4 regions of the Leptolyngbya sp. CALU 1928 genome follow, and region 1 is predicted to be linked to each of the others. Evidence: predicted binding sites of a transcription regulator. Region 1 holds the regulator's gene; each other region holds the start of a gene.
The links. The regulator NtcA, encoded in region 1, controls nitrogen genes in cyanobacteria. The targets are predictions, from matches to a motif close to TTTGTANNNNNNNNTACAAA.
Positions count from the first base shown of each region.

Region 1 (6,084 bases):
TTTGACGATTAGGACTCGCCACGACCTCATCTTCCAATTCTTCTAGCTGTTCACCATAAATCTCTAAGACTGGGAAAAATCCATCAATAATGGAATCGAGCAGAGCATAGGTTAGGTAATCAGCCCCACTACAACGAATGGTGCCTTTACTGGTGCGAATGCGCTCTCGAATAGGGCCAAAGCTATCGTAGCGGGGCTCTTCTTGAACTGTAAGCAAGTAGTGCCGACCCAGGATAAAACTAACCTGCTCACTTTCAAACGTTTCTTCGTCGTCCCTTAGGGTGACCATACGCGCAATGATCAACAGTTGCTCTGGGTGTTCCTCCACCTTTGGGCGCTGCGGCACATTCACCACGTCTTCTAACACGAGTGGATGCAGATTAAAGACTTGCCCCAATCGCTGCATAATGTCTTCATTCCCAAACCCTTTCACATCCACCCAAGAGACTGAGCCAGTATCCAGATAGGGGATAATCTCTTCAGGGGTATCTAGCTCACAGCGACTAGCAGCATCTTTGCAGTAATCAATTAACACAATGACGGGTGGTGACGCATTTGGATCGATGTCAAGCGCTCCTGGCAATTCACCAGGAGTGTGATAGTGATAGTCGATGTAAGAGTCGTCGTCCTCAAGGTTAGGAGAAACTGTTTGGATTACAAGGGGGCGTAAACGATGATCTACCATGCAGAAAACCTCTAACCAATTTTCGAGAAGGGCGATCGCCCGGAATAAGTCGTTGATAGTGTAGCCACGGCTAAAGAAGTTATTGCGATCGCAATAGTTCTTTGCCATTTTGTACAGCAACCAGATTTACTTTGAGAGGACCTGCGGTAAATATTGTTTCTTCGGCGATCGTCCTTAGCTCAATCGTCTCATTGTATCCTTGCAGTTTTTCGATGAATGCCAGTAGATCTTGCACTCGCCCATCGCCAATTTGCACTGTATCGGTTAGGATTCCCAAGCGACGCGCCCGAAATCCTGCGGCTGTCACTAAAAGATTAATGCGCTGCTGAATTTGCACTTCACTGAGGCTCGCTGGATTAAGCGAAGTGGCAGCAATCAGATCCCCTTCTCGAAAAACAACCCGGTTGGGAGCCGCTTCTGCAAAAACTTGAACCAAGTTTTCGCCAGTGAGATAGTTGGCAGCCGAAGAAATACGCACGACGTAATCCTGACCGCTACTCACTTGCTTGATCAGTTGATCTACTTCAGCTTGAGTAATTTGAATCATTTGTCCCTGGGGTTTTGTGCCGGGTCGCACCAGTTGGGTTGCCGATCGATTCGCTTCTCGCAAAAGCTGATCGATCGCGGCTTGAGTAGAGCGCGGGTCAAGAATCCGAACGACCGCAGAAGAGAGTACCTGCCCTCGCTGAATTGCTACATTGCCCCGGCGTAAACCCTCAGCTTCCCGCTCTAGCTTGCCAATTTCTTGCACCAAAAAATCTTGCTGGGCTTCTAGCTGTTTGAGTCGCCCTTCTCGCTCATTGATAACCGCATTTTTGGCTCTAATTTCCTCTTCCGCCACTGCCACAACTCGACTCTGCTCAGCTTGCAGTTGTCTAATATTGGAGCGGAATTGCAGTACTTGCTCAGAGATTGCGGCAAGTTGACTGCGGTTTTGTTCGAGAGTCTGTTGGACTGCAACACGATCGCTCAGGGCGCGATTCCGTTCGGCGATCGCGCTTTTTAAGGAGCCGCCAATCGTCTGAATCTGTTTTTGAGTACTCATCAATTGCTTTTGAGCCGCAATTTCTTGGGCTTTTGCCCGGTTTAACTCTGCTTCGGTGCGCTTCTTTTGAGACTGAGCCGTTTCTAACTGGCTTTTCGCACTGTCTAGGTCACCGCGTGCCCGTCTTAGCTTGCGTTGAATCGTGCCTAACTCAAACACTCCCGTGCGGAGTGGACCACTCGTTGCAAACAAAATTCCTAAGGTAGAGGCGGCAACGACAATTCCAGTCAAAATGGTGATTAAGGTCGCCGTCCGACGAGGGCGCAAGTTAAACAGGCTAAGGCGGGCTTTTCCTACCTTGGTGCCAATGCGATCGCCGACAGTGGCAATCACACCACCAATCACCAAAATTGCAAATATTAGGATCAGCCCCGTAGACATCGCTGCTCCAAACCAAAACGCTCCAACTTTTGCAATGCAAACAGGGGCAAGCTCATCTATAGCCTACCCCATGAATCTTTGATGATGACTTCTACTTACGCGCTAATTTGTGAGCGCAAGGCTTTTATTTTTAAGCGTCTCAAACCTTAAATCATCAGGTAAACTGCTGACTTAACGTTACAGGATTATGAACAGTAATTTTCTTTTTATGAATCGAAACCATATTATCTTGTCTCAAGTCGCCTAAAAGCCGGGTAACGGTAACGCGGGTAGAGCCAATTGCTTCGGCGATCGCCTGATGAGACAGCTTCAGATCAATCGTAATTCCTTCCTTGGTGGGGGTGCCAAAATCTCGGCACAGAATCAATAAAAAGCTAACCAATCGAGAACCCATATCCCGATGAGCCAAGGTTTCAATCATCATTTCGGTCTGTAAAATGCGCGAAGACAAGCCTTGTAGCAAAATCATCGATAAATCAGGGTTATCTTTCAACGCCTTCTCGACCTGCTCAATCGGCACCGAAAGCAACTCCACGGGCGTAAATGCCACGGCATGATAGAAGCGATCAGACCGATGACCTGTAATCAGCGACAAAACCCCAAACACACTATTTTCTCTCAATAATGCAACTGTGATTTCTTCCCCCGCTTCGTATACCCTAGAGAGCTTTACGGCTCCCTTGACTAGAAAGTAGACGCGTTCAGCGGGATCGCCTGGAAAGAAAATTGTCTTACCCCGTTCAAACGATTCGACAACGGGAGGAAACACCCCACTTCCCATCTGACGAAATACCGATGCCAGTGGTCTATCTTGCGTCACAACCATAATTCCCCTGCTCGGAGTCCTTATTACGTGCCAACTCGTTGAATGAAAAGTGTCGAATGCCTGACATTTAACTCTGTAACTTAGAATACTTAAACGCACTCCTAGAGGTTTTTTTGTACTCGTTGTTACAAAATGGGGCGATCTCAACTCACATAAAAAAGGCTGGAGCTACTAATCTAATGCTCTCTCATTACCATTATAAAAGAGCCTAGGAAGTATCAGTATATTAACCGCAGCCTAGCAACTTGAACAAAATTCATTGCAAGAATAATTACTAAGATCCATTAAAACTGATTTCCGAAGCTAAACTTGGAACCCTTGAACTATTTTAGCTTGCTATCTTTGTACCTCATATTTCAGTATCCTCATAGGTGCCCTCAAAGTATTGATCACCATGCTCGACTTGACTGGAAAAAATGCCCTTGTGACCGGAATCGCCAACAACAGATCAATCGCCTGGGGTATTGCCCAACAGCTTCACAAAGCCGGAGCAAACATCGGCATTTCCTATCTGCCCGATGAAAAAGGGAAAATGGAAAAAAAAGTCGCTGAGTTGGTAGAGCCGCTCAATCCCAGCGTATTTGTGCCACTCAACGTTCAAGACGATGCTCAAATTCAATCCGCCTTTGACACCGTAGGCGACAAGTGGGGAAGAATCGACATTTTGATTCATTGTCTGGCATTTGCCCACCGAGACGACCTGACCGGTGGCTTTGTGGAAACGTCTCGCGCTGGTTTTGCCACCGCCCTAGACATCAGCACCTATTCCTTGGTCAAGCTTTGCGGGGCGGCAAAACCATTGATGACGGAAGGCGGCAGCATTGTAACGCTTACCTATTTAGGCGGCGTGCGGGTGATCCCCAATTACAACGTCATGGGAATTGCCAAAGCAGGGTTGGAAATGAGTGTCCGGTATTTAGCAGCAGAACTAGGTCCTCAAAATATTCGAGTCAATGGCATTTCTGCCGGACCTATCCGCACCTTGGCATCCTCTGCGGTGGGCGGCATTTTGGATATGATTCATCACGTAGAGGCAGTAGCACCTTTACGCCGCACGGTCACCCAAACAGAAGTGGGCAACACCGCCGCCTTTTTATGCAGCGACTTATCCAGCGGCATGACAGGGCAAATTCTTTATGTTGATGCGGGCTACGAAATCTTGGGCATGGCTTAGGCTAGATAAATTAGCATCAGTCCGGGGCGATCGCCCCCAATAAACCCTCTGCCGGACTCCACAGGATGGCAAGATGCGATACCCTTATCTAGAAACCGCACCTTCCACAAAATAGCCTCCATGAGCCAGACTCTCGATATCAGCCACCTTAATTCCTCTCAGCGTCAAGCCGTAGAACATTACTGCGGTCCGCTGTTAGTGGTAGCGGGAGCAGGTTCTGGCAAAACGCGAGCGCTCACCTACCGGATTGCAAACCTGGTTTTGAACCATAAAGTCGATCCCGAAAATATCTTGGCGGTCACTTTCACCAACAAAGCCGCACGGGAAATGAAAGAGCGGATCGAAAAGCTATTTGCCGATCAAAAAGCTCGCAGCGATTTTGGCAAGCCCTTAGATGCGCTCTCGCCTAGTGAGCAAACTCGGCTGAAATCCCACGTTTATAAAACCATTACCAAAGAGCTTTGGATCGGGACATTTCATGCGCTTTGTGCCCGAATCTTACGGCTTGATATTGAAAAATATCAAGATAGCAATGGGCGCAAATGGACGCGCAATTTTTCTATCTTTGATGAATCGGATGCTCAAAGTTTAGTCAAAGAGATTGTTACCCAAAAACTTAACTTAGACGACAAAAAGTTTGATCCAAAATCGGTTCGTTATGCCATCAGTAATGCGAAAAACAAGAGCCTCTCGCCTCAAGATTTAGAACAAGATCAGTCTAATTTTCGGGGACGGGTGATTGCCAATGTCTACAGCATGTATCAAGATACGCTGTCGGCGAATAATGCCCTAGATTTTGATGATCTAATTCTTACGCCAGTCCAGTTATTAAAACAAAACGAGCAAGTCCGCGCCTATTGGCACAAGCGGTTTCGTCATGTGTTGGTGGATGAATATCAAGATACAAACCGGACGCAATACGATTTAATTAGTCTGCTTGTAACCAATGGCGAAAACTCGAATACCTTTAACGAATGGGACTATCGCTCGGTGTTTGTGGTGGGCGATGCGGATCAATCTATTTATTCGTTTCGGGCGGCAGATTTCACGATTTTGATGGGGTTTCAGGATGACTTTGGCGATCGCCTGCATGACGATGACACCCGCACGATGGTAAAGCTAGAGGAAAACTATCGCTCAACCCGAAATATTTTAGAAGTTGCCAACCAACTGATCGATAACAACACCGAACGCATTGATAAGGTCTTGAAGCCAACGCGGGGTGAAGGTGAACCGATCTTTTTATATCGCGCCGACGACGAAACCTCAGAAGCAGAATTTGTCACGAATCAAATTCGCCAGTTAGAAGCCAAGCATCCTGAATTGCACTACGGGAAGTTTGCGATTTTATACCGCACCAATGCCCAATCGCGCGCAATGGAAGACTTGCTGGTGAAATTGCAAATTCCCTACAAAGTCGTGGGCGGCTTGCGGTTTTACGATCGCAAAGAAATCAAAGATGTGTTGGGCTATCTCAGGGCGATCGCCAACCCTTTCGATACGATTAGTCTCCTGCGCGTCATCAACACGCCCCGGCGTGGCATTGGCAAAACCACAATCGATTCGTTAGTCAAAGCGTCCCAAGAACTGAGCATACCGCTTTGGGAAATTTTATCAGACGAAACTTCGGTCAAATCCTTAGCCGGTCGGTCTTCTAAAGGAGTGCTTCAGTTTGCTCAGATTATTCAAAAATGGCGACAGGAATTAGAGTCTTGTTCTGCCAGCGAAATTGCCCAAGGCGTACTTGAAGACTCTGGCTATGTGACAGACCTACGAAATCAGGGAACCGATGAAGCCACCGATCGCCTGGAAAACGTGCAGGAACTTTACAACGCCGTGCTGCAATTTGAGGAAAACAACGACGATCCAAGCCTGTTGGGTTTCTTAGCCAGTGCCTCGTTAGCATCTGACCTAGATAATTTGGGCGAAGAAGATGAAAAGGTGTCTTTAATGACGCTCCATTCCTCCAAAGG
Region 1 is NZ_JBXBCE010000019.1:312,384-318,467, reverse strand. It holds gene corA (magnesium/cobalt transporter CorA) at 1-793, opposite strand, end outside; gene AC1S5B_RS26795 (DUF3084 domain-containing protein) at 765-2,111, opposite strand; gene ntcA (global nitrogen regulator NtcA) at 2,266-2,937, opposite strand; gene fabI (enoyl-ACP reductase FabI) at 3,332-4,111, shown strand; gene AC1S5B_RS26780 (hypothetical protein) at 4,108-4,233, opposite strand; gene pcrA (DNA helicase PcrA) at 4,232-6,084, shown strand, end outside.

Region 2 (6,084 bases), on a different contig from region 1:
CGAATAGGAACCAGCGATCGCAAAGACTGGGATGGAATTAATCGATTGCCTTCCACTTTAATTTGCTCAGGCTTGCGAATTAACCAAATGGGCAGCGTTGTCACCCAAACTAGGCTTCCTGCCAATGCTGCAACCGTTAATCCACGCCACATCGTCTGAAACAGGCGAACACGACGCTGCCGACGGAGCCGTTGCCGCCGTTGGATCAAATCTACTTGGGAGGGAGACGTAAAATTTCCAGCCATCCAACTCAATTACCTAGGGCTACTGGTTAGGAACTCGCCTTTCAACATAGCCGAATTTTGCAAACCTATAGAACAAACTTACGATGGTTTTGGGTTCTCTGCTGCTAAAGAGTATCTCAAATGGGTAAACAAAACTAATTAAGAACCGTTACAGGATCGCGATCGCTTCTCAGAATTTCTTTCATCCGGCTAACTCTTGTAACTGATTGGCAACCCGTTCTCCAAATTCAGGATCGGTGTTAGCGAGTCCTAACAGTTGCAAATATTCTTGACGAGTTAAGCCTGCCGTTTCAATGATCGCCAATGCTTCGGCTTCAATCTCCTGCTCTAGACGGTGTGATTCTGCACTGCCTTCTAGACTTTGTAAATCTCCTTCACGGCGCTCTATTAATTTGACGACTTGCAGACAGGCTCGAACAAATTGATTCACTTTTTCAGAGGGAATATTGCCCGGATCAAGATTAGGGCGAGTGATGGGCGGTTGCTCAAAGAAGCGCTCAGGTAGCTGAGGAAGAGCGGCTGCAAATCCATTAGAACTGAAGAATATGCCGCTGGAGATCGCCAGCAGCACCCCATAGAAAAACACTTTCAGCGATCGGCGAACGGCTTGCCACATGAGATTACTTGCCACATGAGAAATTAAATGGGTTGAAAGGTACGGGATTGGGGGACAGAGTTTAGGATAAAGCGAAATTTAGGTTAGGTCAGAACTACGGTTGTTTGCGGTGTGTTTGCCTCCACAAGTTGAGGGCGCAGCACCAAATAAATCACGGCTCCAAATAGTGGAATGAGCGCGATCGCCCAGAAAATGAGGGAATCAGTTAAGCCGCGCCGTGCCATATCGTCTCCTAGCAGGGTGGGAAACAGGAGACACAGCAAACAAAAATCCAGGCTCATGACATGGATAAAGCGGCTAGTGTGCCACTGAGCTACAAAGTCCTGCCAGTCTCCTTGCGTGATGCCGTAGGTGACTAAGCCAATCGCGGCGATCGCCACGCCAATTCCCAACAACCGAGAATCAAGCAACTTAATCAGCCAAGTTTTTTTACCCACAAACAACGGGTTAGGCTGACGCAACGCCAAATAGGGCAACAGAGCAAACGCACCTACCGCGAAAGAAGCCGCTGAAAATGCCCAAGCAGAGAGCCGTTGCCCTCGTCCATCGGCATAGAGAAGGCAGGCATAGATCACAGGCAGCACACCCATAATGTTAAACAGCGCCACAATCAAGGGATTAAGTCCCTCAACCTGTGCGGTAGAGAGACGCTTAATCAAGTCTAAAGTATCGGGTTGATCTGGTGGGGCAAAGCCAAAGGCATAGACCACAAAGCCAAGCCAAAGTAATCCCAAGGCAATTGTTCTAAAGATAGGCTGGTTCATAGAAAAGGGGCTAAGGGAAATCAGCTAGGAGTTACAACAACTTGCTGCCAAGTCGAAAGGTTGATTTAATGCAAAATATATGAATACCTGTTCATGTGTTATGATTAAATCACTAAATTATGAGGCTATTTTAAGATGACAACCGTTACTCAAATGAAATGCGCTTGCGAATCCTGCTTGTGTATTGTGACTCCTGGCTCTAGCACCGTTGAGAAAGATAGTAAGTTTTATTGCAGCCAAGCTTGCGCCGATGGACATAAAGATGGTCCAGGGTGTGGTCATACTGGCTGCGGATGCTAAAAACAGGGAGTTAGGAATAGTTAATATGCTCCTAGCTCCCTATCCCTAACTCTTTTTTTACAAACTTGCCATCACTTCTTGGGCTGCTGCCAGCGTTTGATCAACATCGGCATCCGTATGAGCTAAGGAAGTAAATCCTGCTTCAAATTGAGAGGGAGCAAGGTAAACGCCTTGCTGTAACATGCCTCGATGGAAACGACTGAATTTACTCACGTCAGATTTTTTGGCATCTTCAAAGTTATGGACGGATTCTGGGTTGAAGAAGAAGCCAAACATACCGCTAATTTGTCCACCAGAGGCGGCATGTCCTGTTTTTTTGGCAACTTGCAGCAGTCCTTCAGTGAGGCGCTTAGTAATGCGATCGAGTTGCTCATAAGTACCCGGTTGGCGCAGCAATTCCAAAGTCTTGATCCCTGCCGTCATTGCTAATGGGTTTCCCGAAAGGGTTCCTGCTTGATACATGGGACCTGCGGGTGCCACCATCTCCATGATGTCGCGCCGTCCACCGTAGGCACCAACGGGCAAACCGCCGCCAATGATTTTCCCTAGAGTGGTTAAATCTGGCGTGATGCCAAATTTTTCTTGAGCGCCGCCATAGGCAATCCGAAAGCCCGTCATCACTTCATCGAACACTAGCAGCGCCCCATTTTCGCGGGTTAGCTCACGCAACCCTGCCAAAAAGCCGCCGTCGGGTACGATAAATCCGGCGTTGCCCACCACAGGCTCTAGAATAACGCCAGCGATTTCACCTGGATTTGCATCGAATAGAGCTTTGACGGCTTCTAGATTATTGAAAGGTGCCGTCAGCGTGTTGTTTGTAGTCGATTTAGGCACTCCCGGAGAATCGGGTAAACCGAGAGTGGCAACACCAGATCCCGCTTTAACCAGGAACATGTCGGCGTGTCCGTGGTAGCAGCCTTCAAATTTGATCAGTTTGTCTCGTCCGGTGAAGGCGCGCATCAATCGCAAAACTGACATGCAGGCTTCGGTGCCGGAATTGACAAAGCGTACCATTTCAATGCTGGGAACGGCATCAATCACCATTTCTGCTAGCACGTTTTCTAGGCGGCAGGGTGCCCCAAAGCTGGTGCCTTTTTGAGCCGCTTCACAAATGGCGTTGATCACGTCGGGATGGGCATGTCCGCAAATGGCGGGTCCCCAAGTGCCAATATAGTCAATGTAGCGGTTGCCATCTACATCCCAAGCATAGGCACCTTGGACGCGATCGAACACAATAGGCTGTCCACCCACAGATTTAAATGCTCTCACGGGAGAACTGACTCCACCGGGCATTAGTTTTTGGGCAGCCGCAAAAATTTCGTCTGATTTGGTTGTCTTAAATGAACTTGTAATCAATGGTGACTCCTTGGGGGACTACATCAATGTCCCATTTACTTATTGTGTAACGAGACTTGTTTTGTTGGAAGACTTTTCAATCTAAAGATACAGGTAGACTCAACTCAACTAGATTATTATTTGGCAATCTAGTTAACTGGAGGACTCAAAGATGCCTTATAAAACTAATTACGACTTGCCTTCTCACATTCGTGATCCCTTGTCTGAGGCAGCCCAACGGTTCTATCGCATTGCGTTCAACTCGGCAATTCAATGGTATGGGGAAGAAGAGCAAGCACACCGAATCGCTTCAAGTGCAGTTAGGAGTCAGTCGGCTAGTTTGAATAGCGCGATCGAGTGAGTCCTTTGGAAACGCTCTACAGAAATCATTGTAGGGCGTGGCTATAGCCTGGTTTGATAATTAGCGCTTCTGTGATCGCACTTCGCAGACTTTCATGGGAACCGACATGATAAAAGTGCTGCTGGGTTCGGGTATCTAAGTTTGACCAAGACTGTTGGATATGATCGTTTTGCCGATGACGATTCTCAAGCCACATGGATACGGCGAATCCACAGGGTAATTGTTGGGCGATCGCGGCAAGTTTTTCTGCGTCTTCTAGGTTCCATTGGTTGTGATAGTCGGCATGACGACCAATGTAAGGCGGATCGAGGTATACATAATCATCTGGCTTGGCAGCTTGGAGCGTTTTTTGCCAGTCGGCTACGCAAAATTTCCAGTCTTTGCCCACCATGCATTGGGCAACCCAATCAACTTGGTTAGAAATTTTGGTAATGTAGCTTTGAGAAAATCGCTGGGGTTTGTGGCAAAAAGGCACGTTGAATTTTCCTTTGCGGTTAAACCGCATCAACCCATTGAAACAAGCCCGATTGAGAAACAAGAAGTCTAATGGGGATGGGGTTTGGTTAAAGCGATCGCGCACTTGGTAGTAATAGTCTGCGCCTTGTTGCCGTAATGTTTCGCCTTCTTGAGCTAAAAATGTTTGCACCGATGGGCGATTGATGGTGCCCTGCTGTATCGCTTGATAAAATCCAATGATGTGAGGATTGGTATCTGCAAGTATTGCTCGATAGGGGAGCCGATTGAAGGCGACTACTCCCGATCCTAAAAAGGGTTCAATCCACCTTGCCTCAGGTGTTTCTTGCCAAACAATTTGGCTCAAAATGAAAGGCACTAATTTTGTCTTAATTCCCTGGCATTTGATCGGGGGAACGCCAATGCGGGGAAGTTGGGGCGAGGCAGAAGGCATAGATAAAAGTGAAGAGGTCGATGGGATGATGGGAAGGTAAAAGGGATGAACGAGGATGAGTAGAAAAAATGGGCAATCAAGAGATTCCGGTTGAAGCCATTAAATACGACGATCGCGGTTTAGTTCCGGCAATTGTGCAGGACTATCTCGATGGCACTGTGCTGATGATGGCATGGATGAACCAGGAGTCATTGCAAAAGACGATTGAAACGAGCGAAACCTGGTTTTGGAGTCGATCGCGTCAGGAACTTTGGCACAAGGGCGAAACATCAGGACATTTGCAGCTTGTAAAATCGTTGCGTTATGACTGCGACAGCGATTGCTTGCTAATTACCGTGGAGCAGATTGGAGATAGTGCCTGCCACACGGGTGAACGAAGCTGCTTTCATCGCGTGAATAGCCATGTGGAGGCACCGCTGGCGGATACGCTGTCTCAGGTGTATGCGGTGGTGCGCGATCGCCGCGATCATCCTAATGACACGTCTTATACCTGCAAGCTGTTTGCGGGGGGCGACAACAAAATTCTCAAAAAAATTGGTGAAGAATCCGCTGAGGTAGTGATGGCGTGTAAGGATGATGATCCGGCTGCCAATGATGCCGTGACGCAATCGGCGATCGCGGGTGAAGTTGCCGATTTGTTCTATCACACGCTGGTTGCCTTAGCCCACCACAACGTTGATCTCAAAGCCGTCTATCGTAAGCTGCAAGAGCGTCGAAGTTAGGCTACTCTTTGCACTACAAAGCTAATTTAATACGGGACTGGAATCATTTTTTTCCAGGTTGCAATCTGGGCTTGGGCTTCTGAATAAACAGATGTGTTGGAAGGAATCCGCTGGGCGATCGCGATCGCGGCGGCAGGGTTGCTCATTGCCTGCTGCTGGGCAAGCTGCAAGAGTTGCAGACTCCAATCGTTGACGGCGGCGGTGGCTTCAGAGCGCAGGGCAGCAGGGCGAGCAATTTGATTAGCCAGTTGAATGGCATTGGCGAAGCTGGCAGGAAGCCCAACGCTGGCTATCTGCCGAGCATCTTGCAGGGTTCGTTGCGCTTGGGCGAGATCACTTTGTGCTTGGGCTTGGTCAGCGTCTGCTTGAATCTGTCTACGCCAGGGTGCCGCCGCCGCCTGCGCTTCGCCATAGAGCGATCGCCCAGATCGAATTTGGTCAGCGATTTTAATGGCAGTTTGCAGATTTCCAGCCTCTGCATAGGCACGAGCTTGATCGAGATAAGGCTGATCTTGAATCTGCTGAACTTGGCTCGTCCACTGCTGAATTTTGCTCTGGGCTTCTTTGGAAAGGGCACGTCCCGATGAGATTGGGTTTGCCTGGTTAATCGCGGCTTGCAGGGAAGCCACATCTCCAGGCAGGGCAAGCTGGTCTGCTTGATCGAGAATGGGGCGATCTTGGGAGATTTGAACTTCGGACTGCCAGGATTGAATTTGAGTTTGCGCTTCTCGATAGCGGGGATTGGCAGGAGAAATTAGCGAGGCGGCGGCGATCGCGGCCTCCAAACTTCCCCCCCTCGCTTCCACCAGTAGACGGGCACGCTCAAGCTGAGCC
Region 2 is NZ_JBXBCE010000001.1:3,105,566-3,111,649, forward strand. It holds gene AC1S5B_RS14530 (cell division protein FtsQ/DivIB) at 1-245, opposite strand, end outside; gene AC1S5B_RS14535 (DUF4168 domain-containing protein) at 427-876, opposite strand; gene AC1S5B_RS14540 (DUF2834 domain-containing protein) at 945-1,625, opposite strand; gene AC1S5B_RS14545 (metallothionein) at 1,779-1,925, shown strand; gene hemL (glutamate-1-semialdehyde 2,1-aminomutase) at 1,983-3,281, opposite strand; gene AC1S5B_RS14555 (ChaB family protein) at 3,433-3,621, shown strand; gene AC1S5B_RS14560 (DNA adenine methylase) at 3,647-4,528, opposite strand; gene hisIE (bifunctional phosphoribosyl-AMP cyclohydrolase/phosphoribosyl-ATP diphosphatase HisIE) at 4,597-5,250, shown strand; gene AC1S5B_RS14570 (hypothetical protein) at 5,277-6,084, opposite strand, start outside.
Region 2: AC1S5B_RS14555 (ChaB family protein) is a predicted target of NtcA. The motif match lies at 3,356-3,375, and genes of this name have one in related genera.

Region 3 (6,084 bases), on a different contig from region 1:
CATTCCGGCTGAAACTGTAAAAGGATGGCTTGAAGCAGAAGGATAAGAGAAAAGTGCTAACTACATAACACGGCTGGGGCAAAATGCTGGAAAACGCTAAGGTAGAGGTGGGGGAATGACCTGTCTGGGATGTTTGGGCGGGGGGAAATGGAATGATGCAGGGAGATTATTTGGATAAGCTGGAACAATTACGATCGCTATTTACCGAAGCAGATCGGGCATTAATTGCTTACTCTGGCGGCATCGATAGCACGTTGGTGGCGAAGGTGGCGTTTGATGTGTTGGGCGATCGCGCCTTGGCGGTGACGGCTGTTTCTCCATCGCTGCTGCCGGAAGATTTGGAAGAAGCCTGCATTCAGTCTGCCGAAATTGGCATTGCTCACGAGTTGGTGAACACCCACGAGTTGGAGAATCCCGACTATGCTTCTAACCCGATCAATCGCTGTTATTTTTGCAAAAGCGAACTGCATGATACGCTGAAACCGCTGGCGTTGGAACGGGGCTATCCCTATGTGGTGGATGGCGTGAATGCGGATGATTTGCGCGACTATCGACCGGGCATTCAGGCGGCAAAAGAACGGGGGGCGCGATCGCCCCTAGCTGAAATTGGCATCACCAAGCTGGAAGTGCGGCAAATTGCCAAACATCTTGATTTGTCTTGCTGGGATAAACCCGCCCAGCCCTGCCTCAGTTCGCGCTTTCCCTATGGCGAAGAAATCACCTTGGCAAAACTGCATCGTGTGGGCAGAGCGGAAGCGTATTTGCGGAAACTGGGGCTGAAAACGTTGCGGGTGCGCTCGGAAGGCGACACTGCCCGGATTGAGCTTCCGGCTGAGCAAATTAAGGAATTTGTGTTGACGATGGATTTGCCAATGCTGGTGGAAAAGTTGCAATCCTTTGGTTTTGTCTATGTGACGCTGGATTTGGAAGGCTTCCGCAGCGGCAAGTTAAATCAGGGGCTGCAATTAACGACCGTGGGCGATCGCTAATCGGTTTAACTCATACCCAAATCAAGCGACACTAATAGAATCCCAGCATTTTTTAAGGAGGGGACAGCTTTGTCCATTGTCCGTGTGCGCGAACATGTCAACCCGCTCAGCAAAAAGTATCAGGTTCCAGCGACTCCGCCGGATTGGTCAGCGATTTATTCCCAGCCTCAACAGCCGCTACATTTAGATATTGGCTGCGGCAAAGGACATTTTGTACAGGATATGGCAAAGCTTCAGGGCGATCGCAACTTTCTAGGGCTAGAAATCCGCGAACCGCTGGTGGATCAAGCAAATCGTTGGCGAGATGACTTGGGCTTATGCAACCTGCATTACCTATTTTGCAACGCCAACAATTCTATTCGTCCACTGCTCTCTTCCTTGCCAGCAGGCATTTTGCAACAGGTGACTATCCAGTTTCCCGATCCCTGGTTTAAGCGACGACACCAGAAGCGGCGGGTCGTGCAACCGGAATTAGTAGCGGATTTAGCCGAGTTTTTGATTGCGGGTGGCGTGGTGTTTGTGCAATCTGACGTGGAGGAAGTGGCGATCGAAATGCGCGATCGCTTCGATGAGCATCCCGCCTTCATCCGTCAACATGATGATTGGTTGCCCGATAATCCACTGCCGATCTCGACTGAACGAGAGCGATCGACTCTTTCCACTAGCGATGAACCTATCTATCGAGCATTATTTGTTTATGCAGAGGTCTCCTAACCGTGTATTTTGCCAGCATGGCACTCTCAAGCTAAGTAGCCAGCCGGAATTAAACTTAAAACGCTCTCAGCTCGACTATATCCAATTAGGCTGCGTAGCACAGCAAGCTACACCAGCAGTCAAATAAAGCTTTTGATATCATTTTGAGATTGCAGTTGATGCGCCCATAACCCCACCATAGAGAACAGAGCGAATAGGGCAGGAGTCGTGCGTAAGATCGCCAAATCAGACCATTGTCTGGGGGTATTCATCGCCTAACCTGAGTCAGCATTTGACCCATTGGTTCTGTAGAACGGCACAATGCCGAAGGTTCTAACAAGGTTTTCAGTTGCCGGAACGCCTCATCTTGATGGGATGCCAAGACATAAGCCAGTACGGCACCACTCTGATGATTAATGGCGTGTCAAAGCCAGCGCTGTTGTGCTTTGGACTGAACGCTATGCTTGCACTAAGGCTGCACGCCGCTTGACCTATTAGAAATAGTGAGATCTAGAATAGGCAGATGGGTGAGGCAGCGCCAATGGCAAGTAAATAGGTCAGGTTCTTGCTGATTGATGCTGGCGATCGCCGGGGCTGCTGGAAAAGGAATCAGTCGATCAAACTGGAGAGTTTCTCCGTGAAAACCGAATTGCAGGAGATAAACTGACGGAGGAGCCATGAGAGATCGCAACAATCGTTGGGCTAAACCATAAAGCGACTGTCGTTGCACATCTACCAAATGAATAGGTTGAAAATACTGGTGGGCGTTGAGGTCAGATCCAATCGCAACTGGCTTTCCTTTAGCGCCGATCACTTCTGCATACAAAGGACCTTTGCCCGTCAGCACAATGGGCAACCAACCATTGCCTTCACCAGTTTTGTAATGCCATTGGGAAACTTGCTGGCGCAAACCCTCTACATCCTGACAGGCTTGATAAACCGCTTGTGCCGGAAACGCTAACCACTTCGGCAGGGCTAGGGTTAGAGGACACAGAATAGAATTTTCTAGCCCGTCACTATCAAACTGAGAAGGAGTCAAGGTTTCGGCAACTTGAGTGGTTACTTGCCACGATGGGCTGCCTAGATTGTGAGCACTAGGCGTTATTTCATCCACGATCGCCGCTTGCAGTGCAGCAATCGCTTGGGTTGCCGCTGAGAAATCTGAAGACTGGGTGTGATTAGGATCGACTAAAATCAGGACGTTAGGCATTCCCAAAACTCGGCATTACAATTCCTGGGCGGGGGAAACTGGGCAGATCCAGATGAGTTTGGCGACGGTTTCGCACGGCTAACCGATAGCTGACGCTTTGCAGTTCGGCGTGCAGTTGACGGTTTTCTCGCTGAATTTGAACCACCTTCTCTTTAACAGGCGCAAGCCGTTCTGCAAACTTTTGGCGATAGATTTTGGGTAGTTCTTCTACAACCTGCTCTAACATCCGTGAGCGATCGCTCAATTCCTGGACAGATTGGCGCAGTTGATAGATTTCGCCATCGCGATCGCTAATTTGTCCTTGATAAAATGAAACCTGCTCCTCAACGCCCTTCAACTGCTCTCGGAGCGCGCGCACTTCCACCAAATGTCGCTCAGAGGCTTCTGGACTTGGCATAAAAGCCGCATTTCCTTTCACCAGGCGAAACAGTTCCTGGGAAAGTTGCTGTACTAAGCTGTCTCGCATTTGTAACTCTTCACGTAGACGAGCCACCTCTGCTTGAGGATCAATGACATTCATTCCACTCGATTCAGTCACAGCTTTATCACTCCAGTGTTAATGGTTTGAGAATAACCCGCCTAGTTTCTCAGAAAGGCAGCCAAGAAACAATGGACGGTGTTATCTACTTTCGTTGCAGCTAATGTATCACTTGCAATCGCAATTGATACCCGATTCATCCGTTCTTTTCAATCAACTATTACAAAGAATTAATAATAGAAGACTAAAGGTTCACTGGTGCCTCAATAAATAAGGCATCAAAAAACACTGAAAGCTAAGCACTACTTGAATTTCAGGCTCAGAATCTAAAATTTTCTTACTAAAAAGCCCTACAGCTTGGGTCATCCCAAATTGGGCAGTCTCCAGCAGCAGGGCGAAATCTGTTTAGAACTCGTTATTCTTCTACTTCTTCAACCGCTTCTTCTTTTGGAGCTTCTTGCCGTACAGTCAGATAGCGAATAACCTCTTCACTCAACCGCATCGACTTCTCTAGGGGCGCGATTTCTTTACCACTGCCGTGATAGTTCATTTGAATGTAAACGCCTTCTCGATGCCGATTAATCTCGTATGCCAGACGACGCTTGCCGCGATGCTGGGTTTCGATAATTTCGGCTCCGTTGTCTTTTAAAATCGTTTGATATTTCTCGATCGCCTGACCGACCGCTTCTTCACCCACATCTGGGCGCAGGATATACATCGTTTCGTACAGTTGAGGCATGGAAATCTCCTTACGGACTAGACGGCTTCTATAAGTGGACAGAGCCAAAAAACTATTGCGCTGCCTTTTGTGGCAAGGGTTTAGTCTTCGCTGAGCAGCTACTTACAAAGCAAGGATTTACAATTGTATCCTAATTTTGGCTTGAATCTACTTGATGATTCCTGGGAAAGTGCTAAGTCTATTTTGAACTCTGCACACCCAACTTCGCACTTTCGACGCTGATGCAGTTCAAGAGTCAGCTTTGGCGACTCGTTTGGTGAGTTCTTGCTGAGCTTGAAGAGTAACTTGTTTGAGAGCTTGAAGATCGGGCGGTACTTTTAGTTGAGCCGTGTTCTCTGGCTCACTTTCGGTGGTTGAAGCAATCTTCTGTCCTTGCAGCCACAGCAAATATTCGATGTTTCCGGCGGGACCCACCAGCGGCGACCAGGTTACACCCCGATAGATCCATTTTAATGACTGGGCGGCTTGCAACACCTGTAGAATGGCAGCAGCTTGATCGCTAGGGTCACGCACGACCCCATTTTTGCCAATGCGATCGCGCCCCACTTCAAACTGCGGTTTAACCAACAGCACCACTTCTCGTGGTGGTTGCAATAGTGAATAGAGCGCGGGCAACACTTTGGTTATCGAAATAAATGACACATCGAGAACGCCCAAATCGGCGATAGGGCGATCGCGAGTATACAAGTCTTCAGGCTTCAAATGCCGTAAGTTAGTGCGTTCTAGCAAGGTTACCCGTGGGTCTTGGCGTATAGTCCAGGCAACTTGCCCATAGCCCACATCAATTCCATAGACATGGGCGGCTCCAGTTTGCAGCAAACAATCGGTGAAGCCGCCGGTAGAAATCCCGCCATCTAGACAAATGCGATCGGTGATAGGGATCTGAAAATGGGCGATCGCTTTTGCCAATTTTTCTCCACCCCTAGAAACGTAGGGCGGTTTTTGGCGAACTTCCACTACCGCAGCCCGATCAATTTCTGTTCCTGGCTTATCCACCACCTGCTGATTCACCTTCACCTCACCCGCCCGAATGATCCGCTGTGCCTGTTGCCGCGTCTCACACAGGTTTTGTTCTACTAAAAAGACATCTAATCGTTGTTTGGGCATAGTTGAGGCTAGTATGAAGCACCTTGTAATTCTAAGAAGCACAGTTTACTGCCGCTAACTTTGAAATGCCAGCGAAGCACTGCGACATCGCTACCAACTTTAGCAACACAGATCTAGTAACACAGAGAACCCGAATCAATTGGGAAATTTCTCAGTGAGGATAATTCTGCCTCTCAGTTTTTTCTGCTAACCAAAGTGCCACTTTGAGAACAGTCTTTCTTTAGAAATCAGTCTTCTAGAGACCTGCGATAATTTAAGGATAAATATAATTCTGGTGAAGAAGGTAAAAATGAAAGGCTTACAGCGTTACTGGATGGCACCAATAGGAATCGCGATCGCGTTATTGGGAAGCGCTGAAATTGCTTTTAGCCAATCGGTAACGGTAACACCCAGTTCTCCAATGCTTCAAATGAATGGAACATCGGGTGGGGTTCAAAAAGATGGAGGCTGCGCCGGATTTATTGCAGTTGCTCCCAATCATGTGGTTCAAGTAACCGAAGACGCAGACCTACGATTTATTTTGCAGGGAAGCGGAGAACCCGCATTATTAATTCGCAGTTCAAGCGGACAAATTTTTTGCGTTCCAGCAGATAGTTATTCAAACGGTAAGGTAGAAATTCCAGGACGCTGGCGTAGAGGAACTTACTCAGTTTTTGTGGGCGATCGCGCCAACGGTAATCACCCTTACACCTTGCAAATCGCTCGAAATTGAAATCCTATCTGTCTCAACTTGAAACATCGCTGAACTTAAAACATTCAGCTTTGTGGTGTCATCACACTAAGTAGAGCGATTAGAGTGTCTGCAAAACTCTGTGGGTTACTGTTCCTCAATGCGCCTCATCGGAATCTCCACAGCACTCGTATCCAC
Region 3 is NZ_JBXBCE010000001.1:2,327,800-2,333,883, forward strand. It holds gene AC1S5B_RS10805 (pentapeptide repeat-containing protein) at 1-46, shown strand, start outside; gene larE (ATP-dependent sacrificial sulfur transferase LarE) at 153-989, shown strand; gene trmB (tRNA (guanosine(46)-N7)-methyltransferase TrmB) at 1,059-1,703, shown strand; gene AC1S5B_RS10820 (hypothetical protein) at 1,823-1,954, opposite strand; partial or broken gene AC1S5B_RS10825 (IS1 family transposase) at 1,996-2,139, opposite strand; gene AC1S5B_RS10830 (hypothetical protein) at 2,152-2,892, opposite strand; gene AC1S5B_RS10835 (Npun_F5560 family protein) at 2,885-3,430, opposite strand; gene rpsF (30S ribosomal protein S6) at 3,786-4,109, opposite strand; gene AC1S5B_RS10845 (TlyA family RNA methyltransferase) at 4,338-5,216, opposite strand; gene AC1S5B_RS10850 (hypothetical protein) at 5,506-5,928, shown strand; gene AC1S5B_RS10855 (hypothetical protein) at 6,034-6,084, opposite strand, start outside.
Region 3: AC1S5B_RS10835 (Npun_F5560 family protein) is a predicted target of NtcA. The motif match lies at 3,578-3,597, and genes of this name have one in related genera.

Region 4 (6,084 bases), on a different contig from region 1:
AAAATCGAGTGTTTGATGAGTATGGAAAAGATATTTCCGTTACCGATAGCTTATGGATCATTGCATTTGGACTTCAGGGTGCCTATGGTTTAGCAACATTAACAGCATCCATCTTGTTGCCCGTTATCAGTTTTTGCATACGCTATCCTGCAAGACTATGGTTACGTCCAATAGTAGCTCCGGCTGCGGCTTTAGCAGTATGTATTACGCTTTATATGTTTGATTCTGTGTTAAATGCCATGATCAATCCAATTTTCATGTTGGCGGCAGGCGGTTTGGCAACTGTTTCTGTGCAGTCATCTCAAGCTTCTACTGCCCAACTAAGGGGACAAATGGCAACAGTATCTTGAAATTCTCAGTAGTTAGGGTATCTTGACCGTTAATTTATCTGGTGAATGTGTAAAGCTATCGTGTTTAAAGCTATCTGCTAGACAGAAGCATGTAAAAAATATGACTGGGCTTAAGCTTTAGGCGGTAGCTGTGGGATTATGCCGCTCAGTTTGGCTGAAACGAACCAACTCATGAGGGATTGGGTCAGCGAAGAAGTGAATCCGCAGTATTTTCAAGACTTGCGGCACTCAAAGCGGTTGGCAAAAAAGGTGTGAGTATGGAGCTAATATCCCAGTGAGAGCATACCAAAAGCAGCAAGCAGTGCGCCAGAGAGTCAAAGCGTCTATGGGTTCTGGTCGAACGAGTAGGTGAAGAACAGCGAGAGATTAGAGAGTCACCGAGCGGCAGTCGGGGCATGAGGGCAGCAGGCAGAGATGATGTTGGCGATTCAGGACACCACTCAGGACTCCACGGATTTTGATTTCAGCAGCCACCGACATCCCGAAGCACTGGGATACATCAATCAAAGTGAGCAACACAAAATCCAGGTGCCTAGTTGCTTAGGGGTGAGTAGAGCAGGAGAACCGTTAGGGTTGTTGAGTCAATCTTGTTGGATGTGAGCACTGCGCCGTGGCAAGCGAGAACAACGACGCACATGCCCATTGAGTAGAAAGAAAGCTATCGCTGGTTGAAAACCACAGCAGAAGCAGAAGCAGGATTTGAATCTGATACCAAATTAAATTAGAGAGATTACAAATCCGATCAACTGAGTGACGTAAGTTGGAGAGCCTAACAATGGCTAGAGTAAGTGCGATTCCCGTAGGGATCGTTTCACGAGTCGCCATTAAAGAAAGCCTCGATGAGTTAGGCGAACGTTTACGACACACAGAACAGCCAGAGACTCCAAAGAGCGGTTACAAGTGCTGTACTGGCTCAAACAAGCGAAAGCCCCAAGTATCAGTCAGATTGCGGTGGCGATTGGTAGACATCGAGGCACTGTGCAAAAGTGGTTAGCTCTCTATAATTCCACGATAAGACTTCATTGTCCCAAACACGCTAGTCCTAAACTATGCACTTTCAGTGCAAGACTTTAGTTGCTACACACTTCTGGGTTAGATAGCTTGTCGGAGTAAAGTTCGCTATTTGCCAATCTCACACTCCACGATGCATTCAACGAAGCCCCAGAACTGGGCTTTAGCCCTTGAGGAACCTATGCACTTTCAAGTGCATAGTGGTTCAGTTTTAGGCTTTCAACTTTCATGCCAGTACAGCTTATGCCTGTTAGGTGGCATCACTTACTAATTAAGCAGTCTCAACGCATGTTTATATAAATTAGCATTTTAAGATTTTGATTAGCATTTTAAGATTTTGCCTTTGAAGTATTTTTGTAAGCACCTTCTCTTTTGCAAGAAGAGTTTCTACACATAATCTCAAATTGAGTGAATTGGCAGATGGCTTCTGTATATCACTTCGGTAGTATCATTATGTAAAGGATGGAGAAAAAGAAACCATCTGCTCCCGTCGCAATTGCTCTCGAATCTTTTGATTGTAGTGATGAATGAAATTCCAAATCGCTCCAATGTGATTCTCTAACTTCTTCGAGAACGATAAAGTTTGGCGCACTAAGCGTGAAATGCGTTGTCGTAACGTGTTATTCAACCGCTCAATATAGCTGGTTAACCCAGAATCCTTGTCTACTGCAAAATGTCGTTTGCTCGGTAGCACACAGGCATAGGCTTCCCAGTGGTCGGTGTAGATCCGGGCATATTGTCGATAGCGGCGCGGCAGGCTATCCCATAGGGCTTGCGTTGACTCGGCAGAACGATCACCGACATGACACCCAATGATTTTGCGGGTCGCTACATCCATTGCTAACCAAACCCATTGTTTATTGCCTTTGTCATCCACCAAAGACCACAACTCATCCATCTGAACCGTCAACCTTGCGGTTGTTTTGGGCAGCACCTCAGCTTGTTGGCGCACCTGCTCATAGGTCTGATTGACGTACTGTTGCAACCAACTTTCCGACAGCTTCAGGACTCTAGCAATCCCCGCTAAAGGAATCCGCTCTAGCAATAACCGATCAATTAGAGCCTTGGTATCTTGATCCTTGGGCTTCCACTGGGGATCTTCGACAAACTGACGACCACAGTCTCGGCATTTATGGTTTTGCTTGCCCCGGCGAGTTGTCCCGTTTTTCATGATGTCATCCGATCCACAATTCGGACAGATTAAGTATGGTTTCATGGTTGATCTCGGTTTACTTAAGCCGTTGGCTCTATTTTCCCTCACCCTTTACGAAAAAGCACTACCATCACTTCAAATTGGTTGGATTAGCGGAAACTTTTCGTACAGTACGCTGGAATAGGTGAGTCAGTGGAAAATTTCCGCACATTTTCAGATGGGTGTGAGGCAACCGCGATCGCCCTGGCATTGATTGAAGCAAGCGCGATCGCCACCCTCACGCCACGCCAACCAACTTAGCGCTCAGATCCCACATCCGCTGTCCCTTTTCCTCATCGCGGGCTTGGGGTGAAACTTGTCGGATGAACGATTTGCCATCTTTCTTCTGACGATTGCCCCAGCTAAAGTAGGCACCCGATTGCTTATACTCTGGATCGGCAACCACCATTGCCACCCGCTCACCAGATAGCTCCTGGGATACATAGCCACCTGTAATATTTTTTTGGAACCAGGGGAAGATTTTTTGGAATAGGGGATAGTGATTGCGGAACAAGGGCGTATCTGCCACACAACCCGGATAGAGTGAGGTGAAGGTGATGCCCGTGGAATCGTGATAGCGGCGGTGCAGTTCCCGCATGGTCAACACATTGCAGACTTTGCTGTCTTTGTAAGCTTTGACGGGTTCAAACTGTTTGCCGTTGATCATCGTGATTGGCGCTTTGAAGCCTGCGGTAAATCCTTCAAAGTTGCCCAAATCGGGCTGGGGTGGAATCTTGCCGCCCAGTTCGTCGGGGTTATGGGTGACGGTGCCCAAAATCACCAAGCGCGGATCAGCGGAGTGTTTCAAATCTTCCATCATCAGGTTGCACAGCAGGAAATGACCGAGGTGATTGGTGGTGACGGTCAGTTCATAGCCTTCGGGACTGTAAAGCGGTTCTTTGATTAGGGGCATATAAATCGCAGCGTTACACACCAACGCATCGACCGACTTGCCACTGTCACGAAAGGTTTGGACAAACTGGCGGACGCTGTCTAGAGAACCTAAGTCAATGTGCAAAATGGTGTAGCTGTCGGGTGCCATGCCCACAGATTCAGCCGCCTGTTTAGCTTTAGGTAAATCTCGACAAGCCATGACCACATGCCATCCCCGCTTGGCAAGAGCTTTGGCGGCATATAAACCCACTCCAGAGGAGGCTCCGGTGATAATTACTGTTGAAGTTTTTTGTGGTTCCATTTTTTTAAAAGCTCCGTTGATCGTCGTGCTTATCCCCTCGGACGATCGCACACTCTTTATCTTACCGATGAGACTGTACCAGTTCAGCAGTTGAACCGTGAAAATGTTTTGCAGTCTGCGTTCTGCTTGACGCAACAAAGATATGTTGTTTTGTGTCTTTCTGAGGGCATCCCCGGCTGAGGCTCGAATTGTTGGGCATCCTAAAGATAAGGTATCGAAAGATACAAAATTATCGAACATTCATTTATTTTCTAGATAAAAGACGTATTAGCTATGGCGAACTCTTTGCTGTCGGATGCCAGCCAACGACTGGAAGAAGCGTTGAAGCATACTTCCATTTCTGAGGATGCGATCGAGTCCTTGAAATTTCCTAAAGCCAGCCTCAGTGTTTCGATTCCCGTACGGATGGATGATGGCTCTTTGCAAGTATTTCAGGGCTATCGGGTGCGCTATGACGATACTCGCGGTCCCGGCAAGGGCGGCGTGCGCTATCACCCGAATGTGTCCATGGATGAGGTGCAGTCGCTGGCATTTTGGATGACCTTTAAGTGCGCGGCGCTGGGATTGCCGTTTGGCGGGGCGAAGGGCGGGATTACGGTGAATCCCAAGTTGCTGTCGCGGCTGGAACTGGAGCGGTTAAGTCGGGGATATATCGACGCGATCGCTGACTTCATTGGACCCGATGTCGATATCCTCGCGCCCGATGTCTACACCAACTCCATGATCATGGGCTGGATGATGGATCAATACAGCATCATCAAGCGCTGCATTTGTCCGGCAGTCGTTACCGGCAAACCCATCAGCATGGGCGGTAGCGTAGGACGAGAAGCCGCCACCGCTCTTGGAGCCTTTTTTGTCATCCAGGCAATGCTGCCTAAGTTTGATCAAGCGCCTCAAGCCACCACCGTTGCCATTCAAGGGTTTGGCAATGCTGGCGGCACTTTGGCAGAGTTATTGTTCCAGGCGGGCTATCGAGTGGTGGCAGTCAGCGATTCTCAAGGGGCAATTTATGCCAAAAATGGGCTAGATATTCCCGCGATTCGCAACAATAAAGAACTAACTCGTGGAATTCGAGCGCCCTATTGCGATGGCAGCGTTTGCACCACCCCCGCCCAGGAAGTGTTGACGAATGAAGAACTGCTAGGGCTAGATGTGGATCTACTGATTCCGGCAGCCCTGGAAAACCAGATTACAGAAGCCAATGCTCACTTAATCAAAGCCAAACTCGTATTTGAAGTCGCCAATGGACCGATTACATCCACTGCCGACAAAATCTTAGAAGAAAAAGGCATTTACGTCTTTCCAGATATTTTGGTAAATGCGGGCGGTGTAACCGTCAGCTATTTTGAATGGGTGCAAAACCGCAGTGGCTTGTATTGGACGCTAGATGAAGTTAACCAAAAGCTGAAAAGCCGGATTGTGGAAGAAGCCGATCGCATTTGGTCAGTCTCGCGCGACATCGGCATTTCACTCCGCACTGCCGCCTATGTCCACGCCATCAGCCGTTTAGGAGAAGCAATCAGCGCCAAGGGTACACGGGACTATTACGTGAATGGGCACGGGAAGCATTAAGTTTTACGCTCACTATGCGCCATGCAGCACTGCCTTAATTGCTTAGCTCTCACCGCCATCTTTACCTAATACCGTGAGTGATTCATCATTTTGAGGAATTCGCACATGGAGAGAGCGGATAATTGTTAGCCAGTGGTGATCGTCGGTAAAATAGCCCAGTTCGGCAAGGTAATCGCGGTATCCCAAATTTTCATAGGAACTTCCCCCTGTCGGAATGGGAATGTGTTTATCGTGGTCGGTTTCTAGGCAGGGATAGGCTTCGGTGCTGTGGGGAGTTTGATGATCGATGTCGATATTGGTGACATCGTGAATCCGCAGGGTTAGCTGTTTTCCACCTTGTTGTCGCAAGGATTCTTTATGGGAATTGGCGACTTCCCAATAGGCGTAGGCTTGATCTGAAGTGCGAGGCACTAGGATAATGCGGCGATCGGGTGCGAATGTGGAAGAATCGGTTTCGACGCGATCGCCCTCTACCGTTGAGCTTCCTTTGTCTAAAAAGGATTTTGCCATCGCTCCCACCCCAGCAACAGCAGCGGCTCCACCCGCCAGCGCTGTACCCGCCCGACTCTTAACATCTTCTGTCAGCTTAGAAGTGGTTTGGGTCGCCGTGTCAAATCTATTAGATGCGGCTTCAGACACTTTGTCGGCTGCGTTTTCTAACCGACTAGCCAAGTTGGCGGCGATACCTGGAGACGGCGACGCGGCTTGGTTCGAGGTGGATATCTTAGCGGCAGCAGCGGCAGCAGCAGCAAGTGCGCTAGGGG
Region 4 is NZ_JBXBCE010000018.1:251,925-258,008, forward strand. It holds gene AC1S5B_RS23910 (O-antigen ligase domain-containing protein) at 1-350, shown strand, start outside; gene AC1S5B_RS23915 (hypothetical protein) at 765-950, shown strand; partial or broken gene AC1S5B_RS23920 (helix-turn-helix domain-containing protein) at 1,242-1,424, shown strand; gene AC1S5B_RS23925 (IS1 family transposase) at 1,813-2,577, opposite strand; gene AC1S5B_RS23930 (protochlorophyllide reductase) at 2,792-3,748, opposite strand; gene AC1S5B_RS23935 (Glu/Leu/Phe/Val family dehydrogenase) at 4,022-5,320, shown strand; gene AC1S5B_RS23940 (DUF4912 domain-containing protein) at 5,363-6,084, opposite strand, start outside.
Region 4: AC1S5B_RS23935 (Glu/Leu/Phe/Val family dehydrogenase) is a predicted target of NtcA. The motif match lies at 3,957-3,976, and genes of this name have one in related genera.